Regions from separate parts of the Paenibacillus sp. W4I10 genome, predicted to be linked through region 2. Evidence: predicted binding sites of a transcription regulator. Region 2 holds the regulator's gene; each other region holds the start of a gene.
What was found. The regulator Rex, encoded in region 2, represses fermentation and respiration genes when NADH is low (regulators of the CRP and FNR family bind a similar motif). The targets are predictions, from matches to a motif close to TTGTGAAATATTTCACAA.
Positions count from the first base shown of each region.

Region 1: nadA (quinolinate synthase NadA) is a predicted target of Rex. The motif match lies at 3,635-3,652, and genes of this name have one in related genera.
Region 3: QF049_RS08380 (cytochrome ubiquinol oxidase subunit I) is a predicted target of Rex. The motif match lies at 5,145-5,162, and genes of this name have one in related genera.

Region 1 is NZ_JAUSXX010000001.1:5,118,214-5,128,911, forward strand. It holds gene QF049_RS23090 (type III pantothenate kinase) at 1-79, opposite strand, end outside; gene nadC (carboxylating nicotinate-nucleotide diphosphorylase) at 86-952, opposite strand; gene nadB (L-aspartate oxidase) at 949-2,589, opposite strand; gene nadA (quinolinate synthase NadA) at 2,625-3,563, opposite strand; gene ftsH (ATP-dependent zinc metalloprotease FtsH) at 3,863-5,908, opposite strand; gene hpt (hypoxanthine phosphoribosyltransferase) at 6,009-6,548, opposite strand; gene tilS (tRNA lysidine(34) synthetase TilS) at 6,601-8,040, opposite strand; gene QF049_RS23125 (serine/threonine protein kinase) at 8,085-9,032, opposite strand; gene QF049_RS23130 (VWA domain-containing protein) at 9,016-9,768, opposite strand; gene spoIIE (stage II sporulation protein E) at 9,854-10,698, opposite strand, start outside.
Region 2 is NZ_JAUSXX010000001.1:796,685-807,382, reverse strand. It holds gene QF049_RS03710 (acetate/propionate family kinase) at 1-275, opposite strand, end outside; gene QF049_RS03705 (3-hydroxyacyl-CoA dehydrogenase family protein) at 272-1,144, opposite strand; gene QF049_RS03700 (AAA family ATPase) at 1,278-2,780, opposite strand; gene QF049_RS03695 (hypothetical protein) at 2,773-3,300, opposite strand; gene QF049_RS03690 (cell wall elongation regulator TseB-like domain-containing protein) at 3,601-4,131, opposite strand; gene QF049_RS03685 (amidohydrolase) at 4,171-5,478, opposite strand; gene QF049_RS03680 (redox-sensing transcriptional repressor Rex) at 5,465-6,118, opposite strand; gene dinG (ATP-dependent DNA helicase DinG) at 6,337-9,198, opposite strand; gene QF049_RS03670 (tetratricopeptide repeat protein) at 9,340-9,963, opposite strand; gene panD (aspartate 1-decarboxylase) at 10,081-10,464, opposite strand; gene panC (pantoate--beta-alanine ligase) at 10,457-10,698, opposite strand, start outside.
Region 3 is NZ_JAUSXX010000001.1:1,870,633-1,881,330, reverse strand. It holds gene QF049_RS08410 (histidine-type phosphatase) at 1-124, shown strand, start outside; gene QF049_RS08405 (RNA polymerase sigma factor) at 310-801, shown strand; gene QF049_RS08400 (hypothetical protein) at 801-1,775, shown strand; gene QF049_RS08395 (GNAT family N-acetyltransferase) at 1,864-2,430, opposite strand; gene QF049_RS08390 (LysR family transcriptional regulator) at 2,461-3,336, opposite strand; gene QF049_RS08385 (MFS transporter) at 3,446-4,840, shown strand; gene QF049_RS08380 (cytochrome ubiquinol oxidase subunit I) at 5,240-6,604, shown strand; gene QF049_RS08375 (cytochrome d ubiquinol oxidase subunit II) at 6,604-7,617, shown strand; gene cydD (thiol reductant ABC exporter subunit CydD) at 7,632-9,455, shown strand; gene cydC (thiol reductant ABC exporter subunit CydC) at 9,452-10,698, shown strand, end outside.

The DNA of each region.
Region 1 (10,698 bases), 4.3 Mb from region 2:
GAAAGTGGTGCAGCAATTCCCGGCCTTGATATACGCCGAGCACCATATTGCTGTTCCCCACGTCTACAACTAGAATCAAAGAGGTTCACCCCTCTTTCTTTTCATTTAAATCCAGACTAATATCCAGGCTCTCAAAGGAATAGGTTAACCTGCCAACCGAAATTACATCCACACCACTCTCTGCAATACCACGAATGGTCTGGAGGGACACGTTACCGGATGCTTCAACCTTCACATGAGGAGCCTGTTCACGAATAAGTTCAACTGCTTCACGCATCCGCTCTGGATGCATGTTATCCAGCATAATGATATCTGCCCCGGCTTGCAAGGCTTCTCTCACCTGCTCCAGATTCTCAGTCTCTACTTCAATCGTCATCGTATGTGGGATAACGGTTCGCGCACGCTGTACCGCCTCGGTGATTCCGCCTGCACCCTTGATGTGGTTATCCTTAATCATAACGGCATCGTACAGTCCAAATCGATGATTCGCTCCGCCACCCACGCGCACTGCATATTTCTCAAGTAATCGGTGCCCCGGCGTTGTCTTACGTGTATCCACGAGCCTGGTCTCAAGACCATCTAGCACATCCACATAGGCACGCGTACGCGTAGCTATTCCGGACATACGTTGCAGCAAGTTAAGTGCCAGTCGTTCCCCCGTAAGCAGTGAATGTGTACTTCCCTCTACCTCGGCCAAAATCGTGCCATGGGTAACCTTGTCTCCGTCTGTTACCTTAGGTGTAAATACAAGATCAGGATCAACAACTTGAAATACAAGTTCAGCTACGGTCATGCCTGCAATAATACCATTGTCTTTGGCGTGTATAATGGCCTTGGATTGGTTGCCTGATGGGATCGTCACACTTGTTGTAACGTCACCTGCACCAACATCTTCACGAAGCCAGTTTTTGATTGATTCGATAAGCCCTTCATTATATCCGTTCAGTATCATGACATCAATTCCTCCACAATCGCTTGTTCTCGCTGCTGCAGACTATGCTTCTGCCACACGGTATCATCACGTGCCGGGAAATCCTCACGATAGTGAGCCCCCCGACTCTCCTCGCGGTGTAATGCTCCGCTGGTAACTAACCAGGCACAGGTCAGAAGGTTGGCATACTCCAGCTCTTCCTTATGAGTGAGTGTCTGATCAAAAAATTGCAATTCCTTTTGCAGCTTATCCATGGCCCTCTGCAGGTCCTCCCCATTCCGGCGCAAACCTACCTGACGAACCATCATTTTCTGTAGTCGTAAGCGTCTTTCGGATACCGGCTTTTGCTCTTCCGTGATCTTGTTGATCTTGTTACTCATGTCCACAGATGAAGACGCAGCCCCTCTTGCTTGTAATAAACCAAGCGGAGGGAGAGATTGAATACGATCAACAATTCTCCGCCCAAATACAATCGCTTCTGATAAAGAATTGCTTGCCAGGCGGTTTGCTCCATGCACTCCTGTAGAAGACACCTCACCACACGCAAATAATCGGGAGATGCTACTCTCTCCACTAAGATCCGTTTTCACTCCACCCATCATGTAATGGGCAGCAGGTGCAACGGGAATCCAGTCCGTTGTCATGTCCAATCCATAACGCATACAAGTCTCATATATGGTAGGGAACCGATGCTTGATCATCTCTGGCTGTTCATGCGTAATGTCCAGATACACAAAGGTACTGTTGGTGGACTCCATCTCACTAACAATCGCTCGTGCCACAATATCGCGTGGGGCCAGTTCAAGCTGGGCATGATAACGATCCATAAAGCGCTCGCCCTTCACATTGCGCAAATGTGCTCCTTCGCCGCGTACTGCTTCTGACACAAGGAACCGCGGGGCCCCCGGGTAACAAAGAGAGGTGGGGTGGAATTGGATAAATTCCATGTCACGAACAATAGCCCCAGCCCGATAGGCCATGGCTACACCATCGGCAGTAGCTACATCCGGATTCGTCGTGTATCGGTATAGTTGCCCTGCCCCACCAGAGCAAAGAACAGTTGCCTGTGCCTTCACGAACACTTGCGATCCGTCATCCTTCTGAACCAGAGCGCCAATGCATTCCCCTCGATCTCGATCTATAATCAGGTCAACAACAAAATGCTCATCCCATACTTCAATCCCGGGATGTTCATTCACTTCAACAGCAAGCGCACGTACAATCTCATATCCCGTTGCATCTCCGTTGGCATGCAAAATACGGCGGTGGCTATGCGCACCTTCCTGCGTCAACGCCAACTCGCCGTTCTCCAGATCAAATAAAGTACCCAAACGAATCAGTTCCTTCACTCCGTCCGGACCCTCATTCACCAATACCTCTACCGCTTCGGAGCGGCATAAGCCCGCTCCTGCTACAAGTGTGTCCTGCAAGTGGTAAGCAGGTGAATCATCCTCAGCAATAACCGCAGCGATGCCTCCCTGCGCATATCTGGTGTTACTTTCAAGTAATGACTTCTTCGTGATCATTAATACACGTTGTTGTTCACTTGCCTTAATGGCAGTAAACAAACCAGCAATCCCTGAGCCTATAACCAGTACATCCGTCTCTACCATGGGTAGCGCAGACAGATCAAAATCAACTAAATATTGCGGTATCATGTTATTCACCTGTCTTGGAGCAAGAGTAGCGCATCCTACTTTACCAACAACATGCGCTCTAGTGATTCTCTGGCTTTGTCGGCAACGGCTGGTGGCACGTAGATTTGCGGCTTCATCGTTTCCAGGCATTTCACCAGTTTCTTCAAGTTGTTCACCTTCATGTTGGGACATACGAGGAACTTGGTAGCAAAGTGGAACTGTTTATCCGGACTATCCAGACGAAGCTGATATCCTGTACCATCTTCGGTACCTACGATAAATTCCTTCGCTGATGAATTTTTGCAATACTCCAGAATAGCTGTTGTGCTGCCTACAAAATCACCCATTTCTACAACCTCAGGGCGACACTCTGGATGGACAACAAACTCTGCATTGGGATGCTTGGCTCTCATCTCCACCACATCTTTGACTGTAAGCATATCGTGAGTGTTGCAGTAACCCTCCCAGATAATCATTTTCTTGTCTGTATGCTGCTGCACATAATGTCCCAGGTTTTTATCCGGTACCCAGATAATTTCGTCGGAATCCACCGATTGAATAACCCGGACTGCGTTCGCCGATGTACAACAGATGTCAGTCTCTGCTTTGATCTCAGCCGAGGAATTGATATACGTAACCACCTTGGCATTAGGATGTTGTGCTTTCAATTTGCGTAGTCCATCCACATTCACCATATCTGCCATTGGGCAGCCCGCACGTTCGTCCGGGATAATAACTGTTTTATTTGGCGCAAGAATTTTAGCGCTTTCACCCATAAAATGAACACCACAGAAAACGATCACATCCGCATCTGTTTGTGCTGCCTTCTGGGCTAACAGAAACGAATCTCCACGGAAGTCGGCAACCTCCTGTACTTCGTCACGTTGATAATAATGGGCAAGAATAATGGCATTACGTTCCTTCTTCAACTCCATAAGCCGCTCACGCAGCTCGCGGTTCATCTCAGCCTTGCGCTCTAAAGCCAGAGCTTCCACCTGTGATCCTCTCCTTTATCGGGACAGCGTCAAGCGCTGTTTCGTGGGCTAACCTAAGTCGTTATCTTCGCTTGAGAAACGAATCACAAGCGGTTTAACAACTAATTTACACAACGTTCACGACTCTGTCAATAAATGAAAAAGGCCCGGAACAGCGCTGTAATCACCTGTTTACTAACTGGTTCGCCATCTAACTCCCGTTTATCTTTATCTATCCTCTTTTAAAATAATGGATAAAAAAAGAGAGCCTCGAGGGCTCTCTTGATTTCACCTGCTATCATAGCCAGATGTATTGTGCATTAAGACGTTGGCTTAGTTCCGCCATCATCCGGGTTATTGTTATTACCCTTTTCCAGATTCGGAGCTTCGTTTGGAATATCTCCGGCTGGTGGCTCAGGCGTTTCATCTTTACCTTGAATACGGACACGCACATCACCGATGGTGTCGATGATTGGCTCTCCGCCTTCAGTTGGTGTGCCTTCACCATCATTGTCATTCTCTGCTTTTGGAGTCAAAGAACCTGTTTCAATCAATTGCTTGATCTGATCCATTTCCAAAGTCTCTACCTCAAGCAAAGTTTGAGCGATCAGGTGCATCTCTTTTGAATGTTTAACAAGCAAGTCCTTACACTTCTCATAACAGTCATTGATAAAGCGTTGCATTTCCTGATCAATCTCGTAAGCAATGGAATCCGAGTAATTCTGTTCATGACCGATATCCCGACCAAGGAATACCTGTCCTTGTGAACTTCCGAATTGCATAGGTCCCAATTTCTCACTCATACCGTATTCCATAACCATGCTGCGAACAATACCTGTCGCTTGCTGGAAGTCACTGTATGCACCAGTACCAATTTCTCCGATGAACAATTCCTCAGCTACACGACCCCCGAGAAGTCCGGTTACTTTATCCAGCAATTCCTGCTTGGTAACCAGCATACGGTCTTCTTTTGGCAACATGATTACATATCCACCCGCACGTCCGCGCGGAATAATGGTCACTTTATGTACCATATCAGCATGTTCAAGGAAGTATCCTACAATGGTATGACCTGCTTCGTGATAAGCAACGATTCGTTTCTCGCGATCACTGATGACACGGCTTTTCTTCTCCGTACCAACGATGACACGGTCAATCGCTTCGTCAACTTCCTTCATGGAAATATCTTTACGGTTACGACGGGCTGCAAGCAATGCCGCTTCGTTCAAGAGATTCTCCAAATCCGCACCAGAGAAACCTGTTGTACGCTTCGCGATAATATCCATCTTCACATCTTTGGTCAGTGGTTTATTACGGGAATGTACTTTCAGGACAGCTTCACGACCTCTTACGTCAGGGCGGTCAACCGTAATTTGACGGTCAAAACGTCCAGGACGCAGCAAGGCAGGGTCCAAAATATCAGCACGGTTCGTTGCGGCTATGATGATAATACCTTCATTAACTCCGAATCCGTCCATCTCAACGAGCAACTGGTTGAGTGTCTGTTCACGTTCATCGTGACCACCACCGAGACCAGCACCACGCTGACGTCCTACAGCATCAATCTCATCGATAAAGATGATACATGGGGCATTTTTCTTCGCATTTTCAAACAAATCACGTACACGTGATGCACCGACACCGACAAACATTTCCACAAAGTCGGAACCTGAAATAGTGAAGAATGGTACACCCGCTTCACCGGCTACGGCACGGGCGAGCAATGTTTTACCGGTACCTGGAGGCCCTACGAGCAATACGCCCTTAGGAATCCGTGCACCTACTGCTGCGAATTTACGAGGGTCCTTGAGGAAGTCTACAACCTCAACAAGTTCCTGTTTCTCTTCGTCAGCACCCGCAACATCTTCAAATGTAACCCGCTTCTTCTCTTCGTTGTAGAGACGAGCACGGCTTTTACCAAAGTTCATTACTTTACCGCCGCCGCCTTGAGCCTGATTAAACAGGAAGAAGAACAGCAGGAACATAATGATCAAAGGAATAAAGGAAGTCAGCAACGTCAACCAGATGCTGTCACCTTTCATTGGCTCCTGATGATATTGGAAATTGTTAGTTTCACTTGCAGCTACAAGCTCACTAATTGCCTCATCCGTAGGAGGAATATACGTTGAGAAATTTTCTGATTTGGCGCCATCAGGTGCCTTCTTGTATTGACCGGTCACGAGATACGTTTGACCGTTGAATTGAACCGTCAATTCAGAGACATTGTTGGCTTTGATCGCTGCACGCAACTGATCATATCTAGGATTATCGGTGGCTTCGCCGCCATTGCTGACGAACTGGACTATCCCCACCACAACTAAAAAAAGAATCAAATAAAAACCAGAATTCCGGATGAACCGATTCATCCCCTACCTCCTCTCGAGACACTTTAATTATTTTAACATAGCCCGACATGGCTTCTCAACAGAAGCCAAGAACAGCTCAAGGCTTGGGTCGGGCAGGATATTAGCTACTATAGACTTCCGGCTTCAAAATCCCGATATAGGGCAGGTTCCGGTACTTCTCCGCAAAATCCAAACCGTAACCAACGATGAACGCGTCAGGAATGTCAAAGCCTGTGTAATGAGCTTCCAACTCAACTTTACGGCCTGAAGGCTTGTCGAACAGCGTAACCACACGCACCGACTCGGCACCGCGGTTTTCTAGCAGTTCAATCAGATAGCTGAGAGTAAGTCCGCTGTCGATAATATCTTCGACAATCAGAACTTCCCGTCCTTCAACGGATACATCCAGATCCTTAATGATTTTGACAACACCTGATGACTTGGTGGAAGCGCCGTAACTGGATACCGCCATAAAATCCATTTCAACAGGTACCGTTATGTTTTTAACCAAATCAGCCATAAATATAAACGCACCCTTGAGCACACAAATGACCAAAGGATTGCGATTTGCATATTCGGCACTTAGTGTTGCGCCTAATTCCTTGACTTTACTCTGAATTTCTTCTTCACTGATCAATACTTCCTGAATGTCGTTCTGCAACTGTGCGAACCTCCTAAGTTATACTATGAAAGCCTTACCTGAACCATAACCACTACCCCTGAATCGCTGAATCGCCTACAGTCATGTACAGGATTGCGGAAGTGCCCTCCCTGACAGGAGCCACATTGGACCGTCGAACACCCGGTAACCAGATGATATGACCTGCTCCATCACATACCACAGGAATACGTGGACGGACAGATGGGGGGATTTTCTCATCGATGAAAATATTTTTCACCTTTTTGCTTCCGTTTAATCCCATCACTTTCATGGTATCTCCAGGTAACCGTGAACGCACAACCAGCGGCATAAGCAGTTGATCCGCATCAAACGCGGCTTGATCCGCCGATTCCGGTACATGATAGTCCTCGGGACTCACCGTCATCAACCGAATATACCGGTTAATTGGGGTGAGTGAAAGCTCATAAGTTCCACTCCATTGCGCAAGACGATACTCGTAAGATTGATCCTGTACGTCCGTCCGTATGCCCAAAGAAATCAGATTATACTCCCGAGTGCAGGCGAGTGTCTGTCCTATATCCAGGCTCCAGGTCGTCACATGGGTCTCCATGACCTTGTGCCGAATGGTTTCTATACGGGTAAAGTCGACAAAATCACTGTCCAAAGGCAGATAATTCAATATTAGTTTAATCAACCTTCGTTGTAAAGCGACATGTAACTTCAAGAAGGAAGGCACCTCAAAGGTTTGCCTTCCGCCGTTCACCTGCACTAGACACCTGTATGTGTCATATGCACTCTGCTCCATGAAATCGTCTTCATCACCCACAATTTCGGCAAGCCGATTCAATGACGGCGTGAGTTGTCCATTATACTGCCCCAAAAAAGGAAGCACATCCAAGCGAATGGCATTACGCCGATATTTACGCAGGGCGTTGCTCTCATCATTGAAATACATAAAACCCTGGGTATTACAAGCTTCTACAAGGTCTGTCTTGTTTATACGAAGGCATGGACGAATAAGTTCCACATTTTTTTCTCGTCTTTTAAACTTCATTCCTGAGAGTCCCGACAAGCCGGTTCCACGAAGCAAATGAAGCATGACCGTCTCCGCCTGATCATCGGCATGATGTGCCAAAGCGATGCTTGCCGCATTATATTTGGAAGCGACTTCGTGCAAAAAGGCATATCGCTTGTTGCGGGCTGCTTCCTGTGGTCCTTGACCCGTAAGCTCCATATATGAAGGTACATCGGCCTTGGTCCATTCAAATGTAATACCAAGCTGCTGTGCCAGTTCCATCATTTTCTCCGCTTCGTCATCAGATTCACTCCGGAAGCCATGATGCACGTGGGCACAGATCAATTCAAGTGGCACATGCCGCATGCTGATCTCGTGCATGATATGCAAAAAAGCCACCGAGTCCGGCCCGCCCGATACTGCGACGACAATCCGATCCCCGGGAACCCATAACTGATGCTCTTCCGCTGCATCCAGCACGTTCTTCACCAGCATGTTCCAGCGTAAAGCCTCCATACCTGTTCCTCATTCCTTGCGTTATGTATATGCACTCTCACAGATCAAAAAAGTAGTGCATAGATGAGCACTCCAATAAGTAATATCACAGATACAGCAAATGCGTTTTTAAGCCAGCGCGGTGTTGTACTTTTGGAACGACGGCGGAGAGGCGTGGGGCGTGCCATCATTTCCTTCCACCCTTGTGCCGCATGACCTGCATCACGAAACTGACCTCGTAAAGCCTGATTGGTCCAATTGCGAAAAGGACCCAGTCGTTCACTGCGTTCCACCAGCGCTACAAGCTGATTCACACTTCGCAGTTGCGGTAATCCTTCGGCTGCCAGTGCCTTGAGCGCGTCTGCTTCAAGTACATGAATCAACAATAGTGCAAATGCAAATACATCATAGGTACCATCTGCCGTACGGCTGCCTGCATTCCAGAAGCCCCGATCATACCATTCGGTGAACTGTTTGACGCTTCGACCAATAGACGTAACTCCGCCATAGTCGATCAATTCCACCTGCCCATAGTCGGATACCAACACATTCTGAGGTTTGAGATCACCAAACACCCATCCCGCCTGATGCAATTGTGCCAGCTTCTGCAAGAGTCTAAGTCCCACCAGAAGTGTCCAGTCTGTCCCCTGACGCCGAATGAAGTGATGAAGTGCCTCACCTCTAACGTAACGCATCACATAAAAGGGAATATCCCGGCCACGAACGGCATAATCATCCACATCTTTAAGATAGGAAGGAATGCCGCTCTGCCGAAGGGCCTCATGATTACGCTGTAGTTGAAAAGATTTGAGTACATTGACTTCCGATTGCAGATCAACCGGATCAAATCCCATTTTTAGCGCGTAGTGTTTGCCATTTTCACCCCGTTGGACAAGAAAAACGATGCCATTAGCTCCTTTGCCCAGTAGCTTCCGAATCGTGTAACGACTGCGATTCCATTTCCCTGTAACCACGGTTCCTGGCGGGAAAGAGGCGTCAGACAACGTTGTCACCGAGCATCCCTTCTCTTTCAATGCGATAGTTCCCTTCTATTTCCTGCTGTTTCTCCAGTGTACCATAACGGTAAAAATCAATCACCTTCTGAATTGCAGGACCTGTCGGCGTTGCACCCTTCATCTGCAACCTTCCAAACAGGGACCGAACACGGCCTGGATCCGTTGTCCAGTCAATATCCATTACCGCATCTTCTCCACTGTGTCGCCCCGGAAAATGAAATACGGAAAGCTTGCTCTGACCTATACGCGCCTGCAAACTTAACATTAAATCACGAATGCCTTCTTCCACCGCAGCCAGTTTGGGCTTCATGCTGGCACTGACGTCTATTAGCAATATAACCTGTAAGGCTGTAGTTTCAGCCATATCATCCATCACTTCCACGACCCGGGCGCGTTGTGCAGGCTCCAGATCGGTTACCGTTTTGGGCTCCTTCTCTCCCAAAATTTGTGTTAACTCTCTATTAACCGCCTGTTGAATGGTCTGAACCACCGTTTTCCTTGTCATCATCTGCATGGTATGGGCAAGCTGCCGTGTACCTACAATTTGGCTGATTCCACCTCCGGCTCTGGCAATATCCTCAATCTCCCGGCTGCCCAGCTCACCAATGGTTCCATAATCAATTACGCCAACCACATTAACCGTAATCCCCTCTTCCTGTGCTTCGGCCGCTGCCAGCACCGGACTTGGTCCTACATTGGAACAACCGTCGGTGATCAATAAGATTTGCTTCATCCGATATCCCTCCGTTATTCGTTACTCTCCAACTCTATGACTAGCATTGCCAGAATGAAGAGACTTCAAACAGAAGAATATGCAATTAACTGACGGTCCGTGGACGCTCCATTCGGTTGATGCCAGGCACACGCAGTGTGGCCCATTCAGGGCGGAAATGCTCTACTTTTCCAACAACGACGGTCATATCATCCAATATCTCATGCTGCTGATATCTTATGACACTTTCAAGCAGGCAATCGGCCAAATCTTGCGGATCATCTGTATCAATCTCTTGAATGAGCCGTTTCATCCATAACTCTTTGTTCACCGCATACCCCGGTGCATCATAGATGCCATCCGTCATCATAATGAGGATATCCCCCGGCTGAAGCTGTACCGTCACCAGATCCACTTCAATATCTTTAATAATACCGATTGGCAAATTGCTGGCCGAAACCTGAATAACCTCCTGTCCTCGTTTGATAAAACTTGGCGTCGATCCGATTTTCATAAACGTTGTCTCTGCCGTATATTCATCAATCAGTGCCATATCCACTGTGGCATACATCTCTTCAGGGGAGCGCAGCATCAGAACGGAGTTCACGGATTTGATCGCCAGTTTCTCGTCCATGCCGGACTGTAGCAACTGTTCCAGTATGTTCAGCGCTGCGCTGCTCTCCATCCGTGCCCGTTCTCCATTGCCCATTCCATCACTGAGCGCCACCGCAAATGTACCGTTGCCTAACTCAACCGTACTGAAGCTGTCGCCTGACATCACATCTCCTCCTTTGGCGGCGGCGGCAACACCCGTGGTAACCTCGAAAGTTTTGGCCGAACCAAACGTGACGGTTGCCAGTCCCTGACGAGGATCGGTCATGGTCTCATGCAAGACGGCAATATGCTCGTCCAGTACATCCGAGATCAGCGGAGCTATCATTTTCCGGCACT
Region 2 (10,698 bases):
ACACGGTGTCCAACAGCTTGAATTTCACTTACAGAATCCAGTACACCATTTTCTTTATGAGTCAAAATATCAATGACTTTACGGATCGCTGTTGTATGCTCCAGAATCTCGCTAACTTCTGTAACATCCTCGCGGCCTGTCGGTTTGTGTGTCAGAATGGAGGAATCCATTCCGATCCGTTCCACCAAACCTTTAGCCAGTACAGATTCGTCAGTCATATTATACAGTTGATATTTGAGCGAGGAACTCCCCGCATTAATTACGAGTACTTTCACAGTCGGTCACCATCCTTGTCGTACTTGAAGAATCCTTCGCCTGTTTTGGCACCCAGGTGTCCTGCACGCACCATTTTCTTCAGGACTGTAGAAGGACGATATTTCAACTCTCCGAATTCACGGAACATTCTTTCGAGTGCAGCTTCAACAGAATCCAATCCAAAACGGTCAGCCATTTCGAGTGGTCCATGCTGGAAGTTGTATCCGATACGCATTGCATCATCGATATCTTCAGCAGATGCAACACCTTCTTGCAATACATGCAACGCTTCGTTAATCAGCAGGCAGATCAAGCGGGAAGTTACGAATCCAGGTGATTCATAGATCATGACTCCTTTTTTGTCTGCTACTTCTTCAACAAAACGTCTGGTTTCTTCGAATGTTGTATCCGAAGTTTTCAGTCCACGAATAATCTCTACAAGATCAACCCGGGATACCGGGTGAATAAAGTGCATACCAATAACACGCTCTGGGTATTTGGTCGAGCTTGCAAGCTCGGTCAAACTCAGCGTGGATGTATTACTTGCCAGAATGACATTGCTTGGACAAACTTGGTCCAGTTGGCTGAATACTGCTTTTTTCGCATCCAGATCCTCTGAAATCGTCTCAATGACCATGTCGCAAGTTCCAAGTTCAGCTAAATGAGCTACCTTGGTAATACGGGAAAGAATCAATTTCTTCTCCGCTTTTGTAATCGCCCATTTCTCCAGTTGTTTATCCAGATTGGTTTCGATCATGTCATATGCATGATCCAGCTTTTGTGTTGTATGCTCCACGAGAAGCACATCAAGTCCTTTGGCTGCGAGCATCTGGGAAATACCTTGCCCCATCGTACCGCCGCCGACAACTCCTATTTTTTTGAAAAACATGGTTCTACTCCATCCTTTCGGTTCTCTATTTCTCTATTGTACCCTGTTCGCCGAAAATTACAAATTTCGACCCAACATATAATAATATCTTAGCACGAGTGAAATGTAAAAAAAAATAACCAGCATAAATAAATTATGCTGGTAGAAGGGCACTGTCACGAAATTGACAACGAAATTGCTCGCCAGACAAAACTTCCTCACGAATCAAGATGTCGAGTGAATTGTCGAAAATTGTCCGTTGTTCTTCAAGTAACCGCTTTGTCTGTTCCATCAGTTCTTGCAGAATTAATTTATTCTCTCGCATCAGTTCCTCGGTTGTGACCATATCCATGTTCACAATCCCAAGTGAAGTCAATCCCGAAGCCATCATCGTCTGTACAACATTGGTTGCCTGATCAAAGTCATTGCGTGACCCAGTGGAACGTCCACCGTAGTACATTTCCTCCGCAGCGGCTCCTCCGAGTGCAATCATGATCTGCTCTTCCAGGAAACGCTTCGTATAGAGGAACTGTTCCTGTTGCGGGTTGTGACGTACATATCCCAGCGCCTGACCACGCGGACTAAGTGCCACCTGACTAACACTGCCTGGACGAACGAGTTCAGCCATAATGGCATGTCCCAATTCATGAATGGCGACCCTTTTCTTCTCTTCCACACTGGACTCACGGTCTGTCTTCTCACCCATCATGACTTTATCAATGGCCAGGGACAAGTGCCGTTGTTCAATGTGTAACAGCCCGTCCCGCATGGCGTATATTGCTGCTTCGTTCATAACACTTTCAAGCTGCGCACCGGAAAACCCATATGATTCCTCGGCTGTCTTCTCCAGATTAACTTCCTCCATCAGAGGTTTGTTCACAGCATGCAGTTCAAGAATGTGCTTTCTGCCCTTTTTGTCGGGCAAGTCCACTTGAATGTGACGGTCAAAACGTCCCGGACGTGTCAGGGCACTATCCAACATTTCTTTGCGGTTCGTTGCAGCTATAACCAGAATTCGAGGTGTCTCAGAAGAATAAATTCCATCCATCTCCGTCAAGAGCTGATTCAGAGTCTGATCATACTCGCGCTGTTGACCACCTTCACGTTTACCCCCGATGACATCAATCTCATCGATAAATATAATGGCATTTTCCTTATTTTCCTTGGTAGCACGGGTTCTCGCATCCTTGAATAAATCCCGAATTCTGCTGGCACCCACACCAACATACATTTCCACGAACTCACTACCCGATGCTGCTACAAATACAGAATCTGTGTAATGGGCAGCAGCCTTGGCCATCAACGTTTTCCCTGTCCCTGGAGGGCCTGTCAGCAAGATCCCTTTTAACGGACGAATTCCGAACTTCCGAATTTCTTCATGTTTGATGAGAAAGTCAAGTGCTTCACGCAATTCCTGCTTGGCACTGTCCTGACCTCCAATTTCTTCAAAAGTAAGCTTCGAAGGTCCTTTCTTCTTCCGTTTACGTTCCTGTGCAGCGCCTACTGTAATCCCGCCGCGCATTTGCATCATGAACAGCAGACCACCGACAACCGCCGCCGCAATAAGAATCGGAACAATATTAACACCAGTAAACGCAAGGAAAATAATCAACACAGGAAAAAATCCGATGGCAACTTCTTTTGTCCATTTAGGCATTAGGCCACACTCCTATCTGACCGGGCACACGCGGCAGAATAATAAACTTGCTGGCATCTCCGTCACTGAGACTGACATATACATTGTTGTCATCCATAGCTGTATTCACTTTAATCCCGTTCGTCGCCATCTTCGACAACGTTGGTGTAATCTCGGTGTACTGCTTGTTCTCCATCGCCTGGGCTACGGTAAACATGGCATCACCCCACCAGTTCTCAAGCGCCTCGTTGGAATGATCCACAACATCCAGCTTTAACGAGCGTGAACCAATCACCGTCTGTCCTTCTTTGTGAATATATTGTACCAGTCTGCCCAAATCAACATCCGGTTGCAGATCCAGTTTCAATTGTACGTCATTGCGGTTAATAGTTAATTGAACGTCATTGACTCCATCGTACTGGGTAACCATCTTTTCAATCGGATTCTGCACGGCCACCTGACGATATACAAACCAACCTCCAAACAACACAACGGCTGAAATGACGGCAGTTAAAGCAATAGGCAATACTTTTAGCTTCAAGTGAATTACCCCTCCCAGATTTTGGCCTAACCTACTGGCTTATTGGTATATACGAATATGTGCACATTGACTCCTGCGAGAATTTCGACAGGATTATTTGTTTTGAATGTAACTTTGAGTACATATCTGAGTATATCACATCGTATATACATTTTCGAAGGCGAAAATATGAATAAATTATTAATTTTAACTATTTAAATCAAAAATGTTTACAGACAACACAAAGAACCGGTTCAGTCGGATATCCGTCTGCCGGTTCTTTCATTTCTCTAATTCTCTAGTTATGTCACTCTATTTGTACTAGCTGTTCGGGAGTGTGTAGACCAGGTCCACCTGTTCTCCATTGCTAAAACGATAAAAGCGATAGTGGTTATGCGTACCGTCTTTATAATACACTTGCCACACATATATTCCATTCACAACTCCGGGCATGATTCGTTTAATCTCGCCGGCAGGAACTTCAGAACTGAAGCGAGTGCGGATCTGCGCTTCGGACATACCATTCTGCAGCAGCTCACTGTGTACAGCGTTTCCACCCTTAGCCGGTTGATTGTTTGCATCGAATTTAACCCAGACCATAACATCCTGGTTATCCTTATTTTTGCCGATCAGGGTCCAGTAGATGTTGTCAGAGCCTTCTTTGTCTCCCCAGATGTACTTGCGCAATTCATCATAGGATGTAATGCCCAGTTGCTTCTGTGCTGCCTGTATAGCGAGAGCTTCTTCCTTGCGCTGGTCCTGCGTGACATAGACGTAATAACGCTGAAGTCCAAACAGAATCAGAACCAGTGCAAGCAGCGAAATCCATATCCACTTCTTTTTTTTCTTCAAAAGCCGAACTTCCTTTCCCTATGATGCTCTGTCCTGCAATTAACGAGCAAGCAGACCATCAAATGCCAATTGAGACTCACGCAAAATGCGTTCTTCATCCAGCGTCAGACATTCGCCGTGTTTCACCACTTGTTTTCCATCCACCCATACGTGCTCAACATCTTTGGCAGAAGCCGAGTAGATCGTATGTGAGATCAGGTCTGTATGTGGATAGAAATGTGCCTGTTCAATGTCAAGAGCGATAAAATCAGCCTTCATGCCGACCTCAAGTGCTCCGGTATTGTTCAAGAAAATGGATTTGGCACCGTATGACGTTCCGAGGAGTAACGCTTCGCCTGCTGGCACAGCCGTCGGGTCACCAGATACACCTTTGTGGATCAATGCAGCCAGTCTCATTTCCTCGAACATATCCAGGTTGTTGTTGCTTGCCGGTCCGTCTGTTCCGAGTGACACGGTAACTCCTGCTTTCAGTAACGCAGGTACCCGCGCAACACCGGAAGCGAGTTTCAGGTTACTTCCCGGGTTATGGGATACAGCCACATCATGACGGGCCAAAATTTCAATCTCTTCGTCATTCAGATGCACCGCATGTGCAACCAGGGATGGACGAGAGAAAAAGCCCAGTTTCTCCAGATGTGCCACAGGACGCAGTCCATAATCAGCCACGTTCTGCTCCACTTCACGAAGCGTTTCAGACATATGTGTATGGAGAGGAAGGTTCAGGTCGTTCGCGACCTGTACAAGCTTCTCTATGTAGTCAGGAGGGCATGTATATGGAGCGTGTGGCGAGATTACGGTTGTAATGCGACCATCTGCCTGTCCATTCCACTCACGTGCAAACGCTGCCGACTCGTCCAGCTTCCGCAGTTGCTCTTCTTCCGAGCACAGCCCGATTACACCACGTGCCAGTGCTGCTCTAACGCCTGATTGCTCCACAACTTTGGCAACTTGATCCATGTGATCGTACATGTCCAGGAAAGCTGTAGTTCCGCCTTTCAACATTTCAAGCACCGATAGCGAAGTTCCCCAATATACGTCTTGTGAAGTCATTTTCGCTTCCATCGGCCACATTTTTTCCTGCAACCATACTTGCAACGCAAGATCGTCTCCGTGCCCTCTCAGCAACGACATTGCTGCATGACCATGCGTATTGATCAGACCCGGCAGGAAGAACAGTCCTTTTCCATCCACTTTGGTACAATTTTTGTCTCCATCCGGCAATGTCTCACCAATATGCACAATCTTGTCATCCTCAACAACCATGTATCCTTGAACCACGTTCCATGTTGTGCCGCCTTCATTAACGGCAAATTTGCCGTTGTGAATTACCCATCTATTTGTTGTCATCTTCCTCGTCGTCCTTTCCAGTCTCCAAGTAATAGGCCAAACTAAGCAGATCCGTTGTAAAGTCAGCATGGTGAATGCGGATATGCGGCGGTGTTTTTAGAATGGTTGGTGCAAAATTAAGAATCGCTTCGATTCCGGATTCAATAAGCTGATCGGCTACATTTTGGGCTTCCGTATCCGGAACCGTGATAATTCCGATGCGGATGTTTTCCGTTTTAACCGCTTCCGTCAATTCATTCATTGGTTTTACCGTCAAACTGTTAATTTGACTACCAATCTTCGGTCCATATGCATCAAATACAGCAACAATCTTCATGTTGTCTTTCAGATATGCGTTGTAGTTGGACAAGGCTTGACCGAGATTACCCGCTCCTACCAGAGCTACATTAATTTGCTGATCGATTTTGAGAATGTGACGAATTTTCTCGATCAAATAGGATACATCATACCCGATCCCTTTACGACCAAAATCACCGAAGTAAGCCAGGTCTTTACGAATTTGGGCCGGATTCAGATCCAGCCTCTGTCCAAGCTCTTGAGAAGAAACAGTAGCCACCTCACGCTGATGCAACTCGTTCAAATAACGCAAGTATACAGGCAGACGTCGTACCACTGCTTCCGAAATTTTATCCGATTTCATTCTTGCTCCCCCTTACCAAGGCCACGATAAAATAATAGATGAAAAGATGAGCATTCTGTATAAACTCAAAGATAAACATGACATTTTATACAGAATGCTCCTTGTAATTTAGGTTATAAGTTCTTACGTGCAACTGCTTTAATCGGATACGGAAATATCTAATAAAGTTTAACGCCAAACGATAGTGTCATGCAATGATATAACGAACAAAACAACCATTATTCTTGTTCATTAACAGGTTTTTCCAACCACTCGGTAATTCGTGGAACCATCTGCTCCGTGAGCATGTGCTCCATTTTGGGACCAGGTAAAGAATATAAAAAGAATTTACCATAGTACGCTTCAATCACCCGTGTATCATAAACAATGACAATTCCTCTGTCCTTCGCTGTACGCACCAACCGGCCAAATCCCTGCTTGAAACGAATGACCGCTTGCGGCACGGACAGTTTCATGAACGGATTTTTCTTCTGTTCCTGAAGCAGCTCACTCTTGGCTTCCACCAACGGATGATTCGGTGGCTGGAAAGGCAGTCGCACAATAGCGAGACAGGTTAGCGCCTCTCCCGGGATATCTACACCCTCCCAGAAGCTGCTTGTACCCAGAAGTACCGTAGCTTTGGCATCTTGGAACCTGCGAGTCAATTTGGAACGACTTCCACTGTCAACGCCTTGCCCAAGCAACGAGATGTCGTTACCAGATAGCGCCTCCTTCAGCGGATCATAGACCTGTCGCAACATCTTGTATGAAGTAAACAGAACCATCATGCGTCCACGCGTGGCAATTGCCGTCTCTGCAAGTGATTGCACCAGCATATTGACAAAGTGCGCATCACCCACACTTCCCTTCACACTCGGGAAATCACGCGGAATCACCAGAAGTGCCTGATCGCGATAGTTGAAAGGTGATGGCAGCATCGACGTTAACAACCGATTATTCTCGGAAGCTTCCTGCAAGCCAAGCTGTTCAATCATGAACTGGAATGACTTATCTACCGAAAGCGTAGCCGATGTAAGCACAACACTTTTCTTTTTATCAAAAAATAAATCCTTAAGTTGTGCACTGACATCTACAGGTACAGCATACAGCTGAAGAGATTTGCTGCGGAATTGACCGCTGGCTTCCATCCAGTACACCGTTTTGGCATCATCCATACGCATGAAGAAACGTAGATTCTCCTTCAATGTGGTCAGATCTTTCAGCAGTCCTGTAATGTCCGTAATCAGACTATCCGATTGATAATCGTCCTGATCCTCTTTCACCTCAAGCAGCAATTTGTCCCCTTTGCGAACCAAATCCCCCAGAGTCACATAGATCTGGTTCTCCAGATCCTGCAACTCCTGCCATTTCGCAGGTTTCTGAGATGCTTTCAGACGCAGGGAAAATTGCCCCGTCTCTCCCGGTGAAGCATCACTTCGTTCAGGCAACAGACCGAACAAGGCATCGCTCATACGATCCCACAGCTCCTTAACTTCAAGAGCGAGCGGGAACATCTGATCCACCATGGAGCCCCATTGCACCGAATTTTCATGCCCGGATAACTGCGAACGAAGCATAGGCAGCTGACCATTACGACTGTCTTTAAACAGGCGGGTCAGTGTATGAACCAAGGTGAAATATTTCATATGCATTCCAAGATGTTTTCCAGCGACATCCTCCAGATGATGTGCCTCATCGATCACAAGACTCTCATAGGCTGGCAGCAGCTGATGCGCGGCTTTCACATCCGTAAATAATTTGGAGTGATTGGTGATTACGATATCTGACAACCCGGCCTCATGTTTGGCACGATGGTAGAAACATTTGCGGAACCATGGACATGATCTTCCCAGACAAGACTCAGATTCGCTCTGTACCGTCTCCCAGAAGTCCCCTCCGCGTCCGCTAAGGTTAAGTTCCTCATCATCTCCGGTTTCGGTCTGCGTAAGCCAGACAATCATCTGAGCAGCTGTGAAATAATCCTCTTTGGGTGTAGCGAATTCACGTTTATTGATTTTGTGTTCAAATTTGCGCAGGCACAGGTAATGTCCACGTCCTTTGAATACAGCAGCCTTAAACGGGAACGGAACCACTTGAGTCAGCATCGGAATGTCCCGCTCTCTCAATTGCTCCTGCAGGTTGATTGTATGCGTGCTGACCATAACTTTCTGTTCTTGCTTCACACTTTCGTAAATAGCAGGCAAGAGATAACCCAGAGATTTACCAGTGCCTGTTCCTGCTTCGATCAAGAGATGTTTCTCTTCATCAAGGGCTTGCCTTACACTGCTGAACATCTGAGTCTGCGCTTCACGCTCTTCGTAATGATCAAGCGTATCCTTCAGGTTCTCCCGAACCTGGTCCATAAACTGTTCGAAGCTTACACCATCGAGGGGGTTAGCCTCCCGCTCATCGCGTGGTGCACCTATATCAGTCCAATCACTTACATTAAGAGCAAGCTGACGATAATAGGTATGTCCGTCCAGATCCTGAATCGGCTCTGCTTCCTTCTCACTGCGCATTCCATCCAAGAACCAGCCCAAGTCACTGTCTTCTGGTGCAAACAGGTCACTGAGGCGCTGAATCGTTATGAGCGGTAATTCCTTTAACTCATCCAGACACTTGAGCAGCACATAGGCTGTCGCCAGTGCATCACTGTCTGCCTGGTGAGGGCGATCATGTTGAAATCCAAATTCGGAAGACACATAACCAAGTTGATAAGAACCCAGTGATGGGAATGTAATCTTCAGAAAATCAATCGTGTCCAGAATGCGGCCAGTGAACGGCAAATAACCGCAACGGTCAAGAGCATTCTGCAAAAAGTGAAAATCAAAAGCGACGTTGTGTCCAACAAGCACCACATCATTAAGCAGCGGAACCATCTCCATCATCATCTCTTCGAGTGAAGGAGCGTCCGCCACATCTTCATCGGTAATACCCGTCAACCCCGAAATAAACGGGGGAATCGGTACACCAGGGTTCACATAAGAACTATATATTTGAGTTATGCTGTAGTCATGATCTATGATGGCAAGTCCGGCCTGTATAATCTCACCGTCGGACTGCGTGCCGGTTGTTTCGAAATCCAATACGGCAAATTTCATTGCAATGTACGGTCCCTTCCATTCCAGTCTATGTTACAGCATAGCAAAAAAAAGGGGATTTGAAAATTAACTGACAAAAAAGCGGTGTCCCCGCCGCTATGCCAAAGGAGGGAACACCGTTTTTTGTCGCCGAATTCCCGCTTAATGAAGGGTCGTCAGCTGATTAGCATATTGCAATTTTCCCCTGTTCAACCTGCAAGCTTCCATGTTGTACAGTGGTTCGGTCAACGTCGGGTCATACTGAAGGGCCTGTGCAAAGAGTGAACATGCAGCTTCGGGATTCGCAAGCTTGGCTTGAATACAGCCCAGGGCGTTACATACAAGCCCTTTTAATCGAGGAGAACCCTTAAGGTACATGATCTGCTGCAAATGTGTCCCGGCTTCCGCCATTTGTTCCAGATTCAGATACGCGAGCGCCAGGTAAAAACGTGTCAATGCACTCTCCGGATGGTCGGTCACAACCCGGGAGAACTGCATGATCGCCTGCGGATACATCTGTAATTTGAAATAGCCCTGACCTCGACTGAAACATTCCAGATGGAGTTCAGGCAGAGCAGTAACAGCTTCCTGTTCCGGTTCAAGGGAAGTAGGCTTATCCATCTCCCGCTCCCTCACCTGGCTCATCTTTTCTTCAAACATCAGCCATTCATCCAGCATTCCGTCACTCATCCGCTTAAGCAAATTCCACTTTTGCAGCAATTCCTGTTTGTTCAGGCCTTCAGCGGAAGGATAGCTCTTGATAATTTCATCTAACATGTCGTTCATTTCTGCGAAAACATGCTGGAACATCGATGCATCCCCACCCTTGAAAAAATGGATTAGTGCAGTGACCTGTACTCATTTTTTGCTTCAAGGGCCGATTTCATTCTCCTTACCAGTCGATTACATAATTGTTGCGTGGACTTCCTGTTTCATTGTTTGTACAGGTTTATTCTGTCCATCTACAAACACAACGGTTGGTTTGTGAGTATTTGCCTCTTCTTGCGACATCATGGCGTAAGAAATGATAATGACGTTATCTCCAGGCTGCACCAGACGTGCAGCTGCGCCGTTAAGACATATGACCCCGCTTCCGCGTGGTCCTGGAATCACATAAGTTTCCAGACGTGCACCATTGTTGTTGTTCACAATTTGCACTTTCTCGTTTTCCATCAAGTCGGATGTTTCCATCAAGTCTTCATCTATGGTAATGCTACCCACATAGTTCAAGTTGGCTTCCGTTACCGTAGCCCGGTGAATTTTGGATTTCATCAGTGTTCTAAACATGGGACAGTACCTCCGATTTTTGCAACCTTATATTGTCAATCAATCTTGTTTTTCCGAATTTCACCGCAAGTGCAATGAGCAGATCATCACGTCCTTGAACTTCTTCCTGATCTGCGAGCGGCTCCAGGCTTGGAAAAGCCTGAATCTCGGCGTAGTCGATAACCGCAAGCGGTGAGGTTGCAATCTGCTCGCGCAGAATACGACGGATATCTGCGGCGTTTATAGCTGCACCTG
Region 3 (10,698 bases), 1.1 Mb from region 2:
GACCTATCCGTACTATAAATGGGAAGATGTGAAAACATATTACCAAAACAAACTGCAGAAGGTAGGCGTAAGCTTGGACAGCAGTTTGGAAGACAATATCGAGATTTTGCAGAAGAAATTCTAATCGATTGAACGATATGCATTTTATATGAAAATAAAGACGAAGATGAAGAAAGCAACTCCTTTTCATGGGGCTGCTTTCTTTTTTTGCATTTTGAATGAAATGGACCAGTAAAAAAATCCTAAAACAAAATGTGACCAAATGCCGTCCGTAAGAGTGTTAGAGGTATAAAGGAGGGCATAACAACCATGCAGCGATCAGTGCCCCAGCTGGGCGATCATGTGATGAAAGTCTATGAGACATACGCGGATACGCTGTTCCGGATTGCCATGGTGCACCTCGGCAGACGAGAAGACGCGGAGGAAGCCACTCAGGATACCTTCATCAAACTAATAGAAAAAGCCCCTACGTTCAACGATGCGGAGCATCAAAAAGCATGGTTGATTAGGGTCATCACCAATCATTGCAAATCCTTATTAGGCAGAGGCTGGCGCAAACGGGAGGTCAAGCTGGAGGGAGTCGATCCTCTTACAACAGACAACCCTGAAGATCACGCGCTGATCGAACTTGTGCTGTCACTGCCCGTCAAGTATAGATCGGTGGTTCATCTGTATTATTACGAAGATTATCCGATCCGAGAAATCAGCGAGATCCTGGAGATTAGCGAATCAGCAGTGAAAATGAGATTAAAACGAGGAAGACAGCTGTTAAAACTGGAGCTGGAAGGAGAGGAACTGTAATGAACGAAGAACAATTCAAACAAAACTACAAGAAAGCGGTGGATCATATGAAAACAAACGAACAAATGAAAAAACGGGTAGAGCAATCCTTAAACACGCAACATCAGGGACCAAAACGTCAACGTAAACCACTGTACATTGCAGCAAGTGTTGTTATAGCTGCCAGCATTGGATTGGCTGCGCCAAGTGTATGGCAACAATTCAATGGGCCAGCCGCACCAACACCACAGGTGGCAGCGGTGACTCCAGGCGCGTCGGTTGACCCGATCGTGATTCCGAAGATGGAGTTGCCGAATTCACAGGGCAAAGGCGCGATGGCTGATATGATGCAACTGGTTGTGTATGGAGGAAACGTATATACACAGTCCCCAACATTGCTTGAAGGCGTAAATGCACTCAATCTACGAGGTGAGAAGCTTGGCACTACAACTGGTGGCATCAATGAACTGAGCGGCCAGGATAAATATACGGAGCTTGCTTCCAACATTGGCGAAGCAGACATCTATGCGGTCAATGGCTACGACAAGGACTTCCGCATCATGTCTTACACCGAGATCGATGGTCAGGTGTATGCTCAGCTATTCGACAAGAACAACGGGATCACCATTGGTACGGGTGCCGACCTGATCGGCAAGCTTCATCTCGAAGGCAACATCGCCTCGGCGCAATGGGAGACGTTTAATAGCTGGAATAATGGATTGCAGCAGCTTCAGCCGTTAGTAGCAACTGACGGATCGCTGGATAGCTTCATCTCTGCGTTATCTACTGCCAAACCAATCGCAACGAGTCCGGAGTTGGAAGAGAACCTCTACGGCAAGGAAGATCGCAAGATCATCTATCTCACGCTGGAAGACAAAACGCAGGTCCCACTGGTTCTGTTTGGTGATGGTCTGGTGCGTTACGGTAATGTTCCGGCATTCCTGGAAGTGGAGAAAGGCGCGTTCCAATCATTCTGGAACAGCTTGGGCGAGTAAGGCGAAGACAGCAGTCTGGATGCATGAAGAAGAGCGAACAGAGCACGCAAGTGTTTTGTTCGCTTTTTTGATTATCGGTGAGATTAGATTAATTAGAATTTTTGTAATACACCAAGTGATCGGTCCATTCATTATTTTCGTGTATAAACCCTTTACGTAGACATTCAAATTCCATACCAACACTCTCTGCTAGTTTCATGGAAGGGGTATTATCCACATTAATATGAGCTTCTATGCGGTGGAATTTCAGATGTTCAAATGCAATATGAAGTGCTTCATTCACTGCTTCTTTCCCATAACCTTTTCGCCAATACTGATTATGGATCGTGTATCCGAAGCTTCCCCATTGAAAATGATCTCTTGCCAAGGTCGCAATATCAATCATACCCAGATGTGTACCATCATGCTTTCTAAACACACCAAATACATAAACCGCATCTGTACGCGCTAACTCCTGGTGTCGATCTACCAGATCATGAAACCAATCCAGCGTACATTCACTCATATCCATTTTCCCTTTATCATGACGGTGTTGGGAGGGCAAGCGGTTTTCAAACTCATTCAACCAATTTTCATAGTCGTCTTTCTGTAATGGTCGGATGACTAGCCGTTCTGTCTCTGAAATATGATCAAATTTTTCTGCTTTTAATATCAAAATGACAACTCCTCTGGATTGAATTTGTGCTCATGGCATAGCACTGAAATAGTCCATAACCACGCTGCGAAACTCTAAAGCGGCTTTGGAAATATACCTGTTTTTGTGCGAAAGCAAAGCGATCTCACGAACGAGTTGGTGTTCCTCTACCTGAAGATATCTAATGCGCTCATGCGGGTTTCTGGCTGTGCTAGGTATAAACGCGAGACCGATCTCCGCTTCAACAAGGGCTGTTAATCTTGCAGGCTCATCACCTTCATATACATATTTCGGTAGGAAACCAGCGGATTGACATACGGAATCTACCATATCACGAACCCCATACCCTTGCTTCACCCCAACAAACCACTCGTCCTTAAGCTCAGTTAACTGAATGCTGCTTCGGTCTGCATATCGATGCCCCGTAGGAACAGCGACTACGATCGGATCTTCATATAGTATCTGACATTCGATGTCGTCACCTTCAATCGGAGGGGAGGAGAGACAAAAGTCCACCTCGCCCCGATGTAGAAGTCTGGACATGTTTTCTAACGAAACCATTTGCACATGGAACTGAATATCCGGCTTGGTTTTCCGGAATTCCCGCAGTATACCTGGCAATGTGCTTGCCGTAGTCACCGCCAATTGCAGTGTACCCTGATCCGGATTGGAGAGGTCAGCGATTTCCCGCTTTCCTTGTTCCAATTCAAATAAGGCTTTTTCAGTTCGCTGAAGAAATGTTCTTCCAAAGTCGTTTAATCGCAGCTTTCTCCCGATTCGATCAAATAAAGGGACTCCAAGGTCGTCCTCTAATCGTTGTATCGTTTTGCTCAGGGAGGATTGCGTGACATGCAGCTTTCCCGCAGCTTCCGTAACATGTTCGCATCGGGCCACTGTCAGGAAATATTTTAGTTGAAGAAGCTCCATTTGTACCATTCCTTCATTCCTTCTAGTTCATCAAATCATAACATATAATGCGTTGGAATAAATGAATAAGTTCAATTATGATAACAACAGAAGAAGGAGTGATGCACCGATGAACGTTCGAAACAAAGGATTGATGTTAGCTGTTGGACTCGGAATTATGTTGAATCCGTTAAATTCCTCCATGATTTCTGTGGCTATTTCAAGATTGCAACAAGTGTATCAACTTAATTTTACAGCCGTTTCGTGGATTATTTTATCATTTTATATTGCCAGTGCTGTCGCTCAACCCGTCATGGGCAAGTGTAGTGATTTGTTTGGCCGCAGGAAGATCTTCCTCATGGGTCTTGTTATTGTTTTTGTTTCATCCATGTTAGCTCCATGGTCTCCCAGCTTTTCATGGCTCATCGTATTCCGAATCGTTCAATCGATTGGCACAAGCATGATGGTGGCCGTCGGAATGGCAATTGTCAGAATTAACGTGACTGAAAAACAAGCCTCAGCCTTGTCCACCTTGGCTATATTCCTTTCAGGAGCGGCTGCAGTTGGACCTTTTATTGGTGGAGTATTGATTCATTGGTGGGACTGGCACAGCATATTCTTCGTTAATATTCCGTTTGTCTTGGCAAGCTTTTGGGTCGCCTGGAAAACAATCCCGAAGGACGAGCAATCTCCGTCTATCTCTGGTCACATGTCCATTCGGCAATGGCTTGCGTTAATTGACGCACCAGGTATCCTGATGTTTACGGTAGCTTTGGTGACTCTGCTCATCGGTTTACTATCAGTAAATTCCACAGGAGATATTTCAACATGGCATCTGCTGACAGGGGGGATCGGGTTAATCGCACTCGTCATGTTTATCCGACATGAATTAAAAGCAGCCACGCCTTTTATTCCTCTGCGAACGTTTGCCTCATATCCCGAGATGACTTGGGTGAATGTGCAATACATGCTGGTGAACATCCTGTTTTACGCACTTTTTTTTGGAGTTCCTACGTATTTGAAGCAGGTACGTCATCTCAACGAAGTTCATACAGGAATGAGCATGCTGGCTTTGGGGTTATGTTCAGTCATTATTGCTCCGTTCGCAGGGCGCTGGATTGACAGATCGGGATCACGGCCTGCTTTGATCGTATCCGCTTCTTTAATGACATTTGGCTCTATATTGATCGTTGTTATGAATGAAACTTCTCCAATCTTCATAATCATTGTTGCCTTAGCTTTATTTGGCATAAGTAACGGCTTAAACGCGGTCGGCATGCAAGCTGCTCTGTTCAAAAGCACACCCAAAGAAATGATCGGAGTCGCATCGGGTATTTTTAATACATCTCGCTACCTGGGGACCATTTTATCGTCGTTATTGATTGGTATTGTTATGGGAGATACATTTAATGTGACAGGATTTCAGATGCTTGGAATCATCCTTACGGTATTAGCTGCATCACTGATCATCATGAGCGTACGTCGCGAGGCAAGTGCGGTGAGTCCGGAGCAAGTAAGCAAGTAAAATAGAGAATCTGCTGTGCAATAGCACGTTTACACCCAATGAATCAATAGCTCCATTGGGTGTATTTTTTGTTTTTCACCAAGTTGTCAGAAAGAGTTGATCCTTTCTTGAACGTTTAGGGTAGAAGACGTGTCTTTGATTGAATTAGGTAAAAATAAAGATATAATAATTTTGATTAATAGGCTTGGTTAGTACTTTAAGTGCATCAATATCAGATTTTAATTGGCATCCAATGCTTGCTATTATCGGGGGCCTACAGGAGTAAACGCATTATAGGTGTGGCAAGATATCGTCATACCTAACTTTGTGAAATTTTTCGCAACTTTGCATTGAGCTTAGCCAAAGCTGATATTGAATGTTTCTAAATTGAACAGAGTTTGAAAGGAGGCAACACAAAGAATGGCTATTGATACGGTATTATGGAGCAGGCTAGTGACTGGTTTGACGCTCGGGTTCCACGTGATTTTTGCAACGCTTGGTGTCGGTGTACCTTTGATGATTGCTATTGCAGAGTTCATCGGCATTCGGAAGAAGGATCACCATTACATACTTATGGCAAAGAGGTGGTCCAGAGGATTTGTCATATCTGTGGCGGTTGGTGTTGTCACAGGTACAGCGATATCGCTGCAATTGGCCCTGGTGTGGCCGAATTTTATGAAATTGGCCGGAAATGTTATTGCACTGCCACTATTTATGGAAGTATTCGCGTTCTTTTTTGAAGCAATCTTCTTGGGCATTTATCTGTACACGTGGGATCGGTTCAAAAATCCGTATATCCACTGGTTGCTGACCATTCCGATTGTCGCCGGGGCAGGCATGTCTGCTGTTTTTATTACAACAGTGAACGGATTCATGAACCAGCCTGAAGGTTTTGTCATGGAAGCAGGTCAATTCTTGGCAGTGAATCCTGTACAAGCGATGCTGAATACGGCGACGTTCTCCAAAGTATTTCATGTATTAAGCTCGGCTTATCTGACAGGAGCTGCTCTGTTAGCAGGAATTGCAGCCTTTGCAATGCTGAGAAAAGGGGTATCGGCCTACCACAAAAAAGGCCTGAACCTCATGATGGCCGTTGTTCTGGTATTCAGTTTATTAAATTCCTTAGCTGGGGATGTATCTGCCAAGTTTTTGGCTGAACATCAGCCGGAGAAGCTCGCAGCTGCCGAGTGGCATTTCGAGACGGAAAGCGGCGCGGATCTGATTTTATTAGGATGGCTGAATGCTGAACATGAAATCATAGGCGCACTTCATTTGCCGAAAGTGCTTAGCTTTCTTGCCTTTGGAGACTTTAACGCCGAGGTAACCGGGCTGAATGAATTTCCACCAGATGAACACCCGCCCTTACTTGTGCATTATTTGTTTGATCTAATGGCTGGAATTGGATTCGCTTTGCTTGCTATATCAAGTCTGTACTTCCTGTTTGTATTCTGGAAGAAACGAAATCAATTTAACAAGTGGATGCTTCGTATGGTTGCGCTCAGTGCACCGCTCGCTTTTCTGGCCGTTGAGATGGGTTGGTTCTATGCAGAGATCGGTCGGCAGCCATGGATCATTCGAGGTTATATGCGAGTAGAAGAGGCCGCTACTTCTTCACCGAGTGTAAGAATATTATTTTTTGTCTTTTTACTTCTGTACATCGTGCTCGGCGTCATCTGTGTTCTCGTGCTGAGACGTTTGTTTAATAACAATCCTGCTGACCTTGAGATGGAGAAATGGTTGAAAGAGAAGCATGATCAATCAGCCAAGAAAGGGGATCAGGCCTGATGAGCTATGAATTAATTGGTATATCGGTACTCTGGTTGTTTTTGTACGGCTATCTTATTGTAGCTTCCATTGATTTTGGAGCAGGTTTTTTCGCCTTTTACGCACGCCTGACAAAGCAGGATCATCTGATTAATCGTCTGATCTCCCGGTATCTATCACCGGTGTGGGAGATCACCAATGTATTTTTTGTCTTTTTCTATATTGGCATCGTTGGATTTTTCCCGGATACCGCTTACTATTATGGCTCCGCGCTGCTTGTTCCGGGAAGTATTGCCGTCATTTTGCTTGCCATTCGTGGGTCATTCTACGCCTTTGAGAATTATGGTTCCAAAAATAACATCGTATATCTGTTTTTATACGGGGCTACCGGGTTGCTTATTCCAGCGTCATTGTCAGTGGCACTGACCCTGTCTGAAGGTGGCTTTATTTTGAAACAGGGAGATACCGTTTCCCTGGATTACTGGGCACTATTTACGAATCCATTATCGTGGAGCATCGTTGGTCTAGCCATCGTGTCGGTATTGTTCATTAGCGGGTCATTTCTGACATTTTATGCATCTCGGGCAGAGGATCATTCGGCATTGAAGCTGATGCGCAATTATGCTTTGTTCTGGAGTACACCGACCATTATTCTCGCGCTGACTGCATTTATATATTTGGGTCAACACAATGAGCGTCATTTTCAAAACATGATGGATTTATGGTGGCTGCTGGCGCTATCCGTTGCATTTTTCATGATTGCCATGTGGCTGTTATATAACGGTCGTCGTTACGGATTAGCTTTTATATGTATCATGCTGCAATTTTTCACAGCCTTTTTCGCTTACGGCATTGGGCAGTATCCTTATATTCTTGATCCATTCATCACGATTCAGAGCAGTGCCACACCGCCAGCAATGGGTTTTGCGCTAGTGGTTGTGTTTATCGGTGGGCTGTGCCTGTTAATTCCTTCTCTTATTCTGGTCTTCAAACTGTTCCTGTTTGATGCGGATTATGTGAAAGGGAAAAAATAAAGGAGGAGCGTTCAATGAAGAGGAGAGGCAAATCCAATCTGATCTCGCAGCAAATGTCTTTACAACGAAAAAACAGACTTCTCCTTGCGATCATTTCGCTGGCCCTTGGTGTAGCTATTATAAGCCAGGCCACCTTGGTGGCTGAAGCAGTCCAGCGAATCTTTGTAGAGAAAGCTTCCTTTTCATCAGTGATGCTGTTGCTTGTCCTATTACTGGTTGTTATGGCTGCACGCTCACTGTTGTCGTATGGTAATGGGAAAGTGAGCTTGCATATGGCAGCACGCGCCAAGACAAATATGCGAGCATCTGTATTGCAGAACCTGACCCGCGCTTCCATGCCTTCAACCCTGAGTGGGCAGACGGGAGGAAAGGTCAGCGTTGCATTGGATGCTGTGGATGAGGCTGACAGTTATTTCAGTCAATATATGCCTCGAATGATGGAAGCCGCGGTGATCCCGATTCTGATTCTGGTTGTTACATTTACGCAGCACGCCAACACAGGCTGGATTATGCTGTTTACGGCACCGTTTATCCCGCTCTTCATGATCTTGGTTGGTCTCCAGACGAAGAACAAATCAGAAGAAAAATACGCGCAACTGGCTGAGTTTTCCGGTACATTTCTGGATTCGCTTCAAGGGCTGGTTACGTTGAAGATATTCGGACGGGCTAAACGTCAGCAACAGGAAATTGAACGCAGCAGTCTGGGGTATCGTGATGCCACCATGGGCATTTTGAAGATTGCATTTACAAATACGTTTATGCTGGAATCGATCGTGATGTTAAGCATAGGTATTGTTGCGCTTGAACTGGCTATTCAGTTACTGGTTTTCAAATCGATGAGCTTCCACACGGCCTTTCTCGTGTTGTTACTCGTTCCTGAGTTTTACAGTCTGTTGAAGAATACGGGAACGGCTTTTCACAGCGGGCGAACCAGTATGGGGGCGATTCGCAAGGTGGAACAGATGCTTGAGGAAACAAGTATCAAGAGCACAAAAACGAAGCCTGAAGAAGGATCGGATCAAAGCGATATAAACGATGTCGATGCAATGGCAAGGACGAAAGAACTCCGTACAACTCGCGCCGAGTTGATTTCAATGCCACCAACCATTGAACTAAACGATATCCGTTTCGAGTACACACCTGATTCCTTTGGACTTGATACAGGACAGATCTCGATTGGACCGGGAAAACAGTTTGCTATTGTAGGCAAAAGTGGCTCAGGTAAAACCACGCTGCTTCATCTCATTGCCGGTTTACTGAAACCAGATTCGGGAGCGGTTTTGGTTAACGGAAGCCAGCTTTCGCAACATGATGAGGCTGCATGGTTTGAACGTGTTAGCTACATTACACAGCATCCGTATATTTTTGCAGGTACATTTGCCGAAAATATCGCGATTGGGGCGGGGCGTAACGTCTCCAGAGCCGAAATTGAGCAGGCGACAGAGAAAGCAGGGCTTGCTGGCGTTGTCGCACAATTGGAGCAGGGCTTGGACACGTTTGTTGGTGAAGGTGGCCGGGGGCTGTCTGGTGGGGAAAAACAAAGACTTGCTTTGGCACGTGCTTTTCTGAAGAGACCAGCTGTTATTTTATTCGACGAACCCACCGTTGGTCTGGATCTGCACACCGAGCGGGTATTGCAACAATCCATTGCGGCATTAGCCCAAACGGCAACGATGATTACGGTGGCTCACCGTTTATATACCATTCAACATGCGGACAACATTTTGTTTATGGACAATGGGGTATTGGTGGATTCAGGACATCATGAAGCGCTTCTGGCGCGCCTGCCTCAATATGCGGAGATGGTGGATGTACAACGGAAAGGAGGGTTAGCATGAATGAGCTGACGATTCTGTCAAAAGCGATGATTCAGGAGCGCAAGGATATCTTACTTTCGATATTGGGCGGATTTATCGCCGGCATAGCAGGTGTAGCACTCTTTTCCGCGAGTGGCTATATGATATCGCAAACGGTATTTGCGCCACCGCTGTATACCTTAATTGTACTCACTTCCATGGTCAAACTGCTCGGTTTCCTTCGAGCGGCAAGTCGCTACGGAGAACGCTTGTATTCGCACAGGGCAACATTCTCCATGCTGAGCCGCTTGCGGACGTCCTTTTTTGCCAAACTGATCCCGGTAACGCCAGGTATATTAAACAAAAACCGAAGCGGGGATCTGCTTGCGCGGATCGTGGGTGATGTGGAAAGCTTGCAAAATTACTTTTTGCGGGTCGCGTATCCACCCATCATGGTCGTTATGGTGTTTTTGGCTACCATGCTGTTCACTTCGGCCTTTTCAATCTGGATTGCGTGTTTGTTAGTACTAGGTATGCTGATCACGGCATTTGTTGTACCAGGTATTGTCTTGTTAGGTCAGCGAAAAATACACGGACGTGTCCGCCAGCAACGGGCCTTGCTGTCCACGGAAGTAACCGAAGTGTTGTATGGTTTCAGGGATTTGAAAGTATATGGTCAATTGGAACAGCGTGAGCAACAGCTTCAGCAGGCTTCCGCTGCATTGGCAACGGAACAGAAACAAGCCGCTTCGCACCTGCTGCGCGGGCAATCGATGCACGTTTTTGTGACGTATCTTGTTACATGGGGTGTGCTAGCACTCAGCGCCTTCTTAATTGTGAATGGAGCGTTTGCCGGTGTATTCCTCGCCATGCTGATCCTGGCCACGCAAACCGTGTTCGAAGAAGCTGCCGCAATGGCTATATTACCTCTATATAAGCAGGACAGCGAACACGCCGCTCAGCGACTGGCGGAAACGGTGCCGACCACCGATGTACAACCTGTACAGCCAAGCGGTGAATTGTCAGCCGATCATGCAGTTTCGATCGAGTTATCTCATGTTAACTTCCAATATGAAGGGGAATGGAGACCAGCATTAAGGGAGTTATCCCTGCAGCTTGCAGCAGGCTCCAAAACAGCGATTGTCGGGCCGAGCGGGTCAGGAAAGTCAACGATTATCGATTTGTTACTCAAGCTGCGTACACCAACGTCTGGTGATATACGGTTAAACGATATTCCGGTGCAGGAACTGAATGAAGAGAGCATATGGCAAAGGGCAAATGTTGT